DNA from 2 places in the Streptomyces sp. NPDC007025 genome. Region 2 is predicted to be linked to the other one. Evidence: riboswitches for the same ligand, from Rfam matches in the RefSeq annotation. Region 2 holds a riboswitch; the other holds the start of a gene.
The links. A riboswitch is a leader RNA that binds a small molecule or an ion and turns the genes downstream of it on or off. The one in region 2 is predicted to bind thiamine pyrophosphate.

Region 1: it holds a riboswitch for thiamine pyrophosphate, as region 2 does, so the genes downstream of both, thiO (glycine oxidase ThiO) here and thiC (phosphomethylpyrimidine synthase ThiC) in region 2, are expected to answer to the same signal.

Annotation. Positions count from the first base shown of each region.
Region 1 is NZ_JBIAFT010000003.1:423,124-428,867, forward strand. Features, by position in the region: gene thiE (thiamine phosphate synthase) at 1-574, opposite strand, end outside; gene ACFYMO_RS08295 (Rv2175c family DNA-binding protein) at 675-1,049, opposite strand; gene ACFYMO_RS08300 (FAD-dependent oxidoreductase) at 1,083-2,276, opposite strand; TPP riboswitch at 2,533-2,646, shown strand; gene thiO (glycine oxidase ThiO) at 2,644-3,864, shown strand; gene thiS (sulfur carrier protein ThiS) at 3,861-4,079, shown strand; gene ACFYMO_RS08315 (thiazole synthase) at 4,087-4,884, shown strand; gene pknB (Stk1 family PASTA domain-containing Ser/Thr kinase) at 5,060-5,744, shown strand, end outside.
Region 2 is NZ_JBIAFT010000005.1:303,221-308,964, reverse strand. Features, by position in the region: gene ACFYMO_RS12425 (YibE/F family protein) at 137-1,666, opposite strand; TPP riboswitch at 1,738-1,873, shown strand; gene thiC (phosphomethylpyrimidine synthase ThiC) at 1,866-3,680, shown strand; gene ACFYMO_RS12415 (NUDIX domain-containing protein) at 3,917-4,420, shown strand; gene ACFYMO_RS12410 (pyridoxamine 5'-phosphate oxidase family protein) at 4,473-5,744, opposite strand, start outside.

The sequences.
Region 1 (5,744 bases), on a different contig from region 2:
CGAACCACGGCCGAGACGTCGGATCTGCGGCGGTACGGGCGGCGGTGTGACGGACGAGATCCAGCCCCGGTGCGGGGCGGCCCGGCTTGGTGGGGGTCGGCCAGCACGGCCCGGTGCAGAAGTAGTCGACGCCCGGCTCGACCAGCGCCGCGTCCGCCTCGGCGGGGCTGTGCGTGGAGCGGCCGATCAGCACCTCGTCGCCGAGCAGGGCGCGGGCCGCGGGCACCGGCAGATCACCCTGGCCGAGATGGAGCACCTGGGAGGCGGCGGCGTGGGCCACGTCCGCACGGTCGTTCACGGCCAGCAGGGCCCCGTGCCGGCGGCAGGCCTCGGCGAACACGTCGAGCTGCGCCAGTTCCTCGGCCGCCTCCAGCCGCTTGTCCCGGAGCTGGACGATGTCCACACCGCCCGCCAGGACGGCGTCCAGGAACGCGGGCAGGTCGCCCTGCGCCTCGCGTGCGTCGGTGCACAGGTAGAGCCGCGCCTCCGCGAGCCGCTCACGGGCGGGAGCGGACCCCCGGGACGCCGCGGGCGGGGTGGCGGTGCTGCGGGACGAGCTGGACGTACGGGACATGGCGGTGTTCGGTTCCCCCCGGGAGGGGGTGCGTGGACCCCGGGGGGATCCACGCACCCGGTGCTGTCGGTGTGCTGGTGCGCCGCCGCGGGCGGCGGGATCAGACGGCGAGTGCCTGCGCCCGTCGCTTGACCTCGGTGCCCCGGTTCTCCCGCAGCGCCGTCACCGGCGAGCCGGGCAGCGACTCGTCCTCGGTGAACAGCCATTCGAGCATCTCTTCGTCGCTGAAGCCGTCGTCCCGCAGCAGAGTGATGGTGCCCGCCAGGCCCTTCACGATCCGGCCCTCGCCCACGAAGGCGGCCGGAACCTGCAGCACCCGGTTCCCGGACTCCGCCTCCCGCCGCACCGCGAGCAGTTGGCCTTCCTTCACGAGCTGCCGCACCCGGGTCACCTCGACGCCGAGCATCTCGGCGACATCGGGGAGGGCGAGCCAGGCGGGGACGAGCGCGTCGGTCTTTGCGTCAATCTCGGTCACGGGTTCCAGACTGCCATCCGAAACCGGTGGTCACTACCGCGCGGCCTTCTTCAGGGCCACGGCCGCGTCGCCCAGCACGGCCCGGTCCACGGCTGTGCCCTGCTGAATCAGCTTCCGGCCCTGCGCGAGATCGCGCGGACGGCCGACGGCCAGCAGCGCGGTCGGCCGCTCGCCGCGCAGCCAGCACACGCTCCAGGCGGGGTCCCGCGGCGAGCCGCGCCACACCAGCTCGTCGCCGGGGGCGTGGTGGCCGACGTACTGCACGAAGCGGCCGAACTGCTCGGACCAGAAGTAGGGCACCGGATCGTAGGCGACGCTCTCCGGCTCGCCGTCGGCGTGCCCCTCGGCGAGCAGGTTCGCCGCGACCGTACGGGGGCCCTGGAGCGCGTTGTCCCAGTGGTGGATCAGCAGCCGCTCCCCGTAGCGGGCCGAGGGGAACGAGGCGCAGTCCCCCACCGCGTAGCAGCCGGAGGCCGAGCTGCGCAGCCGCGCGTCGGCCAGCACGGAGCCGTCCGGCCCGAGCGCCACCCCGGAGCCGGCCAGCCATCCGGTAGCGGGCCGGGCCCCGATCCCGACCAGGACCGCGTCCGCCGGCAGCCGCGTCCCGTCGGCGAGCAGCACCCCGCCGCGCTCGACCGCGGCGACGGCGGCGCCGGTGCGCAGTACCGCCCCGGCCTCCGCGTACCAGTCCCGCATCGGCGCGGAGACCTCGGCCGGGAGCGCGCCCGGCAGCGGTGCGGCGGCGGTCTCCACCACGGTGACCTCGCAGCCCCATTCGCGGGCCACCGTGGCGAACTCCGCGCCGATCCACCCGGCGCCGACCACCACGACCCTGCCGCGGGAGGCCAGCACCGGCCGCAGCCGCCGCGCGTCGTCCAGGGTGCGCAGCACATGGACACCGGGCACGCCCTCGCTCCCGGGCAGGGTGCGAGGCTCGGCGCCGGTGGCCAGCACCAGCCGGTCGTAGTGGACCGGGCCCGCGTCGGTGACCAGCAGCCGCTCGCCGGGGCGCAGCCCGGTGGCGGTCCGGCCCAGTTCCAGCTCGATCCCCAGCGCCGCGAAGTCGATGTCGAAGAGCGGCACCTCCGCCTCCTCGCCCCTGCCGAGCAGCACGGCCTTGGACAGCGGGGGCCGGTCGTAGGGCGGGTGCGGTTCGGCCCCGAGGAGCCGCACGGAGCCGGGCCAGCCCTGTTCGCGGAGCTGCACGGCGGTCTGCACACCCGCCATACCGGTGCCCACGACCACGACCCGCTGCTGGTTCTGACTGTCGCTCACATCGCTCACTGTATGCCGGTCGACTCCCGGAGCCATCGGCCACCGGACGGAGACGGCCTCCGGTGGCGGTCGTAGGTCATGTCTGCAAAGCCCCGTCTGCCCGGTGGGCGGACGACGCTCCTTCGAGCCCTCCCCAGGGCCGCCCGCCGCGGGGCCCCGGCGCGCCTTACCGGCGCCGCACGCACCGCAGTAGGGTGGGCCGCGGTAGTCATGAATACGCGGGAGCCCGGACGCACCGGGCTGAGAGGGAGGCTGCGGCGGCCTCCGACCGTCCGAACCTGATCCGGGTCATTCCGGCGAAGGGAGCAGCGGCAGCCCCATGCGCGGCACAGGAAACGGCACAGGAAACGGCACCGAAACCGGTACCCACGCGGCGAGCCCCGACGTGCTCGTCCTCGGCGGCGGCCTGATCGGCCTGGTGACGGCCTGGCGGGCCGCACAGCGCGGCCTTGCGGTCACCGTGGCCGACCCCGGACCGGGCGGCGGCGCCGCGCGGGTGGCGGCGGGCATGCTGGCAGCCGTCACCGAACTGCACTACGGCGAGGAGACCCTGCTGGACCTCAACCTCGCCTCGGCGGCACGCTACCCCGAGTTCGTCGCCGAACTGGAGGACGCCGCCGGCCTGGACACCGGCTACCGGGCCTGCGGCACCCTCGCGGTCGCGCTCGACGCCGACGACCGCGCCCACCTGCGCGAGCTGCATGCGCTCCAGCAGCGGTGCGGGCTGGAGTCGCAGTGGCTGACCGGCCGCGAGTGCCGCCGCCTGGAGCCGATGCTGGCGCCCTCGGTGCGCGGCGGAGCCCGGGTGGACGGCGACCACCAGATCGACCCCCGGCGACTTGCCGCCGCGCTGCTGCGGGCCTGCGAGCGCGCGGGAGTCGCCTTCCGGCGCTCCGGCGCGGTGCGGTTGCTGCACCGGCGGGACCGCGCCGCGGGGGCGGCGCTGGCGGACGGCACCGAGCTGCGCGCGGAGCAGACGGTGCTCGCGCTGGGCGCCCGCAGCGGCACCCTGGAGGGCCTGCCCCCGTGGGTGGCGCCCCCGGTGCGCCCGGTGAAGGGGCAGGTGCTGCGGCTGCGGATGCCCGGCGGCTCGGCCGGCCCCTTCCTCTCCCGCACGGTCCGCGCGGTGGTACGCGGCGGCGCTCTCTACCTGGTGCCGCGCGCGGACGGCGAACTGGTGGTCGGCGCCACCAGTGAGGAACTGGGCTGGGACACCACCGTCACCGCGGGCGGCGTCTACGAGCTGCTGCGGGACGCACACGAACTGGTGCCCGGCGTCACCGAGCTGCCACTGGCCGAGACCCGCGCCGGGCTGCGCCCCGGCTCCCCCGACAACGCGCCGCTGCTGGGGCCCACCGCGCTGCCCGGGCTCCACCTGGCCACCGGCCACTACCGGCACGGTGTCCTGCTCACCCCCGTCACCGGCGACGTGCTCGCCGAACTGCTGGCCACGGGCGAGCTGCCCGCACCGGCCCGGCCCTTCGCACCGCAGCGCTTCGCCTCCGCAGACTCCCGCGAGACCCAGGAGCAGCCCGTATGACCTCCGCCCCGACGACGACCGTCTCGGTCAACGGCGAGCCCCGCCGAGTGACCCCGGGTCTCACCCTCGACCGGCTCGTGGCCGATCTCACCGCCGCGCCGGGCGGGGTGGCCGCGGCGCTGAACGAGGACGTGATCCCCCGGGGCCGCTGGGCTCAGACCCCGCTCGGCGAGGGCGACCGCGTCGAGATCCTCACCGCAGTCCAAGGAGGCTGAGCCGGCCATGGCCGACGATCCGCTGACCATAGGCGACACCGCCTTCACCTCCCGGCTGATCATGGGGACCGGGGGCGCGCCCAGCCTGGACGTCCTGGAACGGGCGCTGCTGGCCTCCGGCACCGAGCTGACCACGGTCGCGATGCGGCGCCTGGACCCCTCGGTGGGCGGCTCCGTGCTGTCGGTGCTGAACAGGCACGGTATCCGGGTGCTGCCGAACACCGCCGGGTGCTACACGGCGGGTGAGGCGGTGCTCACCGCACGGCTCGCGCGGGAGGCGCTGGGCACCGACTGGGTGAAACTGGAGGTCATCGCCGACGAGCGCACCCTGCTGCCGGACCCGGTCGAGCTGCTGGAGGCCGCCGAGACGCTGGTGGACGACGGCTTCACGGTGCTGCCGTACACCAACGACGACCCGGTGCTGGCGCGGAAGCTGGAGGAGGCGGGCTGCGCGGCGATCATGCCGCTCGGCTCCCCCATCGGCTCCGGACTGGGCATTCGCAACCCGCACAACTTCCGGCTCATCACCGAGCGCGCGGGCGTGCCGGTGATCCTGGACGCGGGCGCCGGTACGGCCTCGGACGCGGCACTGGCCATGGAGTTGGGGTGCGCCGCGGTGATGCTGGCCTCGGCGGTGACCCGGGCCCAGGAGCCGGTGCTGATGGCGGAGGGCATGCGGCACGCGGTCGAGGCGGGGCGGCTCGCCTTCCGCGCGGGCCGCATCCCGCGCCGCCACTTCGCCGAGGCGTCCTCGCCCACCGAGGGCCTCGCGGCGCTGGACCCGGAGCGCCCGGACTTCGGCTGAGGGCCCCCGTCGCCGGGGCCGCAGCCGGGCCCCCGGGCACCGCCCCGGCGGCGCCGTTCGGCGGCGCCGCTCACCCCCGGGTGGGCGCCACGGAGTGTCACCGTTCGGCCCCAGAACAGCGGCAACCCGCAACCGCGCGACCCCGCCGCCGCACCTCCCTCGTAAACTCGGCGCAATGGACACCACCCTCCAGGACCCGTCGCCTGCCTACGGACGAGGAGACCCGTTGGTCGGACAGGTGCTCGACGGCCGGTACCGCGTCGAGGCCCGGGTGGCCATCGGCGGCATGGCGACCGTCTACCGCGCGGTGGACACCCGGCTGGACCGGGTGCTGGCCCTGAAGGTGATGCACACCTCCCTCTCCGCGGACGAGACGTTCGTGACCCGCTTCATCAGGGAGGCCAAGTCCGCGGCCCGGCTGGCGCACGCCAACGTGGTCGGGGTCTTCGACCAGGGCACCGACGGCACCTATGTCTATCTGGCGATGGAGTACGTGGAGGGCTGCACGCTCCGCGACGTGCTGCGGGACCGCGGCGCCCTGCGCCCCCGCGCGGCGCTCGACGTCCTGGAACCCGTGCTGGCGGCGCTGGGCGCGGCGCACCGGGCCGGTCTCGTGCACCGGGACGTGAAGCCGGAGAACGTGCTGATAGGGGACGACGGCCGGGTGAAGGTCGCCGACTTCGGCCTCGTGCGGGCGGTGGACAGCCAGACCTCCGCGACGACGGACTCGATCCTGGGCACGGTCTCCTATCTGGCGCCCGAGCAGATCGAGGACGGCACGGCCACGCCGCGTACGGACCTGTACGCGTGCGGCGTCATGCTCTACGAGATGCTCACCGGCGGCAAGCCGCACTCCGGCG
Region 2 (5,744 bases):
GGTGGCGACGGCCCGCGGTGGGCCCACGGCGCCGGCACCACGCGAGTGCCGCGGAGCCGCCGCCGGGTCCGGACCCTGACCCGGGTCCGGGTCCGGGTTCACGGTCGGAGCGCGGGGCGCGGTACCTGGCCCCGGCTCACTTCGGCTTCCGCCGCCTCCCCCGGCCGCCGGTGACCCCGGCGCCGCGGGCCGGTGCGGGGCGGCCGCCGGACACCGGGACGCCGGACGCCGGTGCGGGTACGCCCGGAGGCGCGTCCCCGGCGGCACGGCCGGCCGCTTCCGCCGCCTCGGGCCGCCTGCGGTCCGCCGAGACGACGAGCACGGCCAGCAGCGTCGTTACCGGCACCGACGCGACGAGGCCGATGGAGCCGACCAGCGTGCGGATGATCTCTTCGGCGACCACCTCGCTCGTGGCTACCATCGTCACGTCGCTGCGCGCGATCGAGAACAGCAGCAGCAGCGGCAGCGCCGCTCCCGCGTAGGCCAGCACCAGGGTGTTGACGACGGACGCGATGTGATCGCGGCCGATCCGCATGGCGGCCCGGTAGATCCGGCGCCGACCGGCCCCGGGGTCGGCGTCCTTGAGTTCCCAGACGGCCGAGGTCTGGGTGACCGTCACGTCGTCGAGTACGCCGAGCGAGCCGATCAGCACCCCCGCCAGCAGCAGCCCCCGGATCTCGATACCGGGGTAGAGCCCGTGCACCAGACCGGTCTGGTCGTCGGTGTTGCCGGTCAGTCCGGCCCAGCCGATGAACAGCGAGCCCAGCAGCCCGATCAGCAGCAGCGACACCAGGGTGCCCAGCACCGCGACCGAGGTGCGGGCCGACAGGCCGTGGCACAGATACAGCGTGGCCAGCATGATGGCGCTCCCGCCGACCACCGCGACCACCAGCGGATTGGAACCCTGCAGTATCGCGGGCAGGATGAACAGCGTCAGCACGGCGAAGCTGATGACCAGTCCCACCAGCGCCAGCACTCCGCGCAGCCGCCCCACGAGTACCACCACGAGGGCGAAGAGGCCGGCCAGCAGCACCATCGGCAGATCGCGGGCGGTGTCGACGACGCTGTACTGGAGATCGCGCGGCGCCTTCGCGGCGTAGGCGACGACGACGCCCTGCCCCACGGAGTAGCTGCGGGTGGCGTCGGGCGGGACGACCTCGGTGAAGGTGTGCCCCTTGTCCTTGCCCTCGGTGATCTCGACGGTGGCCTTCCGGCACGGCTCGTGCGCCCCGCCCTCGCCGCCCTGTTCCCCGCCGCCCGGCCCGGAGGAACCGCCGCCGGAGGAGCCGGACGGCTGCCGGACGTTGGCCTTGCCGCAGTCCACCTCGGCCAGTTCCACGACCTTGGCGGTGAAGGTGGGCCGGTCGAAGCCGACCCCGGAATGGTCGTGCTGGTGTCCCGGAACGCCCCCTGGCCACAGCACCACCAGCCCGGCCAGCACGGCCGCCGCGAACGGCACCAGCACCGCCGCGATGACCTTCCGCAGCCGGCGGGAGACCGGCTCGGCGGGCCCGTGGCCGTGACTGTGCCCGTGGCCGTGGCTCTGCCCGTGGCCCCGGCCGTGGCTGGGCCCGTGGTCATGGGCGGGCGCATGGCCGGGTCCGGGACCGTGCCCGTGGGCACGGCCGGGTTCGGGTGCGGGGACGGCGGGGTCGGTGTGGGTCACCGCCCGATCATCGCAAGAACGGCCGGGCGGGGTGTTCAGTCCGGGCCGTGTGCCGTTAGCGTAGAGGCGCCTTTGCACATCGCGGGAGCTCCGAGCACGGGGCTGAGAGGGCGCTGACCTCCGTGGAAGGGACCACGGAACCGGCTGCGCCGACCGCCGAACCTGTTACCGGGTAATGCCGGCGTAGGGAGTGGGTCTCATGACCACGCAGGATGCACACGCGCGCGCCGAGAACGCCGAAGCGGCCGAGAACGCCGAAGCGGCCGGGAAAGCGCTCGGCTCGCACAAGGGATATCTGCAGGGGTCGCGCCCGGACATCCGGGTCCCCGTCCGACGGGTGCACCTCACCAACGGCCGGGACGTGACGCTCTATGACACGTCCGGGCCGTACACCGACCCCGAGATCGACACCGATGTGCGCCGCGGCCTGGCGCCGCTGCGCGAGAACTGGATCATCCAGAGGGGGGACACCGAGGAGTACGCGGGCCGTGAACTGCGGCCCGAGGACGACGGCCGCAAGCACACCAGCCCGCGCGGCGGAGTCGTCCGCGGCGGCGCCGACGATCTGGCGGGGCTCGACGCCGTCTTCCCGGGCCGCCCGCGCCAGCCGCGCCGCGGCCGGGACGGCGCGGCCGTCACCCAGCTCGGCTACGCGAAGCGGGGCGAGATCACCGCGGAGATGGAGTACGTCGCACTCCGCGAGAACCGCGGCCCCGAGTTCGTCCGGGACGAGATCGCCGCGGGGCGGGCCGTACTGCCCGCCAACGTGAACCACCCGGAGACCGAACCGATGATCATCGGGAAGAACTTCCTGGTGAAGGTGAACGCCAACATCGGCAACTCCGCCGTCACCTCCTCCATCGAGGAGGAGGTGGAGAAGATGACGTGGGCGACCCGGTGGGGCACCGACACCGTCATGGACCTCTCGACCGGCCGCAACATCCACACCACCCGCGAGTGGGTGCTGCGCAACTCCCCCGTCCCCATCGGCACGGTGCCGCTGTACCAGGCGCTGGAGAAGGTGGACGGCAAGGCCGAGGAGCTGTCCTGGGAGGTCTACAAGGACACCGTCGTCGAGCAGTGCGAGCAGGGCGTCGACTACATGACGGTGCACGCCGGGGTGCTGCTGCGCTATGTCCCGCTGACGGCGCGCCGCAAGACCGGCATCGTCTCCCGCGGCGGCTCGATCATGGCAGCGTGGTGTCTGGCGCACCACCGGGAGAGCTTCCTGTACGAGCACTTCAGCGAACTGTGCGAGATCCTGCGCTCCTACGACGTGACGTTCTCGCTCGGCGACGGGCTGCGGCCGGGGTCGATCGCGGACGCCAACGACACGGCGCAGATGGCCGAGTTGGACACGCTGGGCGAGCTCAACCGGATCGCCAAGGCGCACGACGTACAGACCATGATCGAGGGCCCCGGCCATGTGCCGATGCACAAGATCAAGGAGAATGTGGACCGCCAGCAGGAGGTCTGCGAGGAGGCCCCGTTCTACACGCTGGGTCCGCTGACGACGGACATCGCGCCCGCCTACGACCACATCACCAGCGGCATCGGCGCGGCGATGATCGGCTGGTGGGGCACCGCGATGCTCTGCTACGTCACGCCCAAGGAGCACCTGGGGCTGCCGGACCGGGACGACGTCAAGACGGGCGTGATCACCTACAAGATCGCCGCCCATGCCGCGGACGTGGCCAAGGGCCACCCGGGGGCGCAGGACTGGGACGACGCGCTCTCGGACGCCCGGTTCGAGTTCCGCTGGGAGGACCAGTTCAATCTGGCGCTCGACCCGGACACGGCCCGCTCGTTCCACGACGAGACGCTGCCGGCCGAACCGGCCAAGACCGCGCACTTCTGCTCCATGTGCGGCCCGAAGTTCTGCAGCATGAAGATCTCCCAGGAGATCCGCGAGCGGCACGGCGCGACGATGGAGGAGGTCGAGGCCGGGATGGCGGAGAAGTCCCGCGAGTTCGCAGAGGCGGGCAACCGGGTGTATCTGCCGATGGCCCCGTGAGGCCCGTGCACCGGTAGAGCGGGGGCGGGAGCCGCGAGGGCGGTTCGTGGCTCCCCCCTCCTGCCACGAACCGCCCGGCTCGACGCGCGCGGCGGCGCGGACGACAAGAGTAGTTGACTTAGCGTCAGTGTCCAATCACTTATGGATATGGACCTATTGCGTGATGTTCCGATCCAACACGCACAGTGAGGAAAACGGAGGGTTTGACGCGCCGTGATGCGGGCCAAATCTCCTGCATGTTCGTCGAACGCCCCGTGGTCAAGCGGACTGCCCGCGCCATCCTCCTCGCCACCGGGGAGGGTCCGGCGCCCGCCGTGGGACTGATCCTCATCAAACGCACCAAGCCCGGCCAGGAGCCGTACTGGATCACCCCGGGAGGCGGCGTCGAGCCCGGCGTGGACCGCACCGTCGAGGACGCCCTGCACCGCGAGGTGGCCGAGGAACTGGGCGCGGCGATCACCGATGTGGTGCCCGCCTTCGTCGACACGGTGAGTGACCCTGTGGAGACACCGGGTGGAGTGAAGGTACAGCACTTCTTCGTGTGCCGGCTCGTCTCACTCGACCCGCGCCTACGGCACGGACCCGAAGTGGAGGAGCCGCAAGGAGAGTACGAGATCGTACGGCTCCCCTTCACCCCGGAGGGCCTGAACTCCGTGGAGGTCGTCCCGCCGAGACTGCGGGCCTATCTCGCCGCGAACATCGAAGGGGTCCAGGCGCTGCTCGCACCCGACCTCCGCTGACCGACGCCGGGGCGCCGCCCGGACCCGCCGGGGCGCCGCCCGCGTGCGCACGCTAGCCGAACCAGCCCTGGAAGGCCGCGGGTTCCCGTGGTTCGCTCGGCTCCGCTTCCTGGCGGCCGCGCCGCTGCGCCTCCGCCAGCGCCCGCTCGGCCTCCAGCCGCCAGGCGGAGACGTCCCGGGCGTGCTCGGCGGACCCGGCGCTCCCCGAGCGGGCCGAGATGGCGGCCGAGACCGCGGAGGACGCGGAGGACGCGGAGGACGCGGAGGACGCGGCCGGCGCCGCCGCGGCGGCGCCCTCTCGCCGCCGCGGCAGCGGCGGGAGGGCGGCCGCCCGTGCGGCCGCGTCCTCCGGTACGGCGGTGGGTCCGGTACCGGGTGCCGGGGACGCCGGGGCGGTTGGTGCCTGCGGGGACAGCGGCGCCGAACCGCCGGACGGCGGCACCGGCGGGACGGCGGGTACGGCCGGGGCGGGGGCCGGGAGTCCCGACGCAGGGATGGAGGCCGAGGCGGGCGGGGAGGCCGACGCGGGCTGGGAGACCGACGCGGGTGAGGCCGTGGGAACCGGCGGTGCCGTGGGAACCGGCCCCGGCGACGGGGATTCCGCGGAGGCGGTCACCTCGCGCCGGCCCTCCCGGGCGTCCCGGGCGGCTCCGAAGAAGTCGCCGCCCTTGCGCTTGTAGTCGTCGGTGCCCCATTCGCGCGCCGCGCGGCGCGGGGCCTTCTGGAGGTGGGGGATGTGCTTGGCGCAATGTATGTACGCCTCCTCCACCTCGACCCGCACCCACAACAGGGCCCGCCGACCGGGTACCGGGTCCTGTGGCAGGTCCGGTACCGAGGGGCGCAGTTCCGCGTCGTCCAGCACCACGGCACGGCCGTTGATGTGCAGGCCGATCCGGGCGCGGAGGAAGTCGACGAGGAGCAGGCCCACATGCGGGTTCTCCCCGATGTTGCCGAGGCTGGCGTGGACGCCGTTGCCTCGGTACTCGGGAAACACCAGTGTCCGCTCGTCCAGCACGCGCAGGAACCCGGGCGGCCCGGCGCGGAAGCTGTTGTCGCACTCGCCGCGGCTGTCGGACGTGGCGAGGAAGAACATCTCCTGCTGCTGGGTGAACTCCCGCATCCGCTCGTTGAGGTGGTCGAGCACCTGGTCCTGGTAGAACCGCCCGGCGCGCTCCTGCGAACCGATCCGCTGCTGCAGCGCGTGCTCCCCGTCGCTGCCGGGCAGCCGCCGCGGCGGGCCGGGGTGCTGGTCGGCTCCGGGGCCCGCGCCCGCCGCATGCTCCGTGGAACCGTCGCCGTATCCGTTCGCGTCACTCAACGCCGC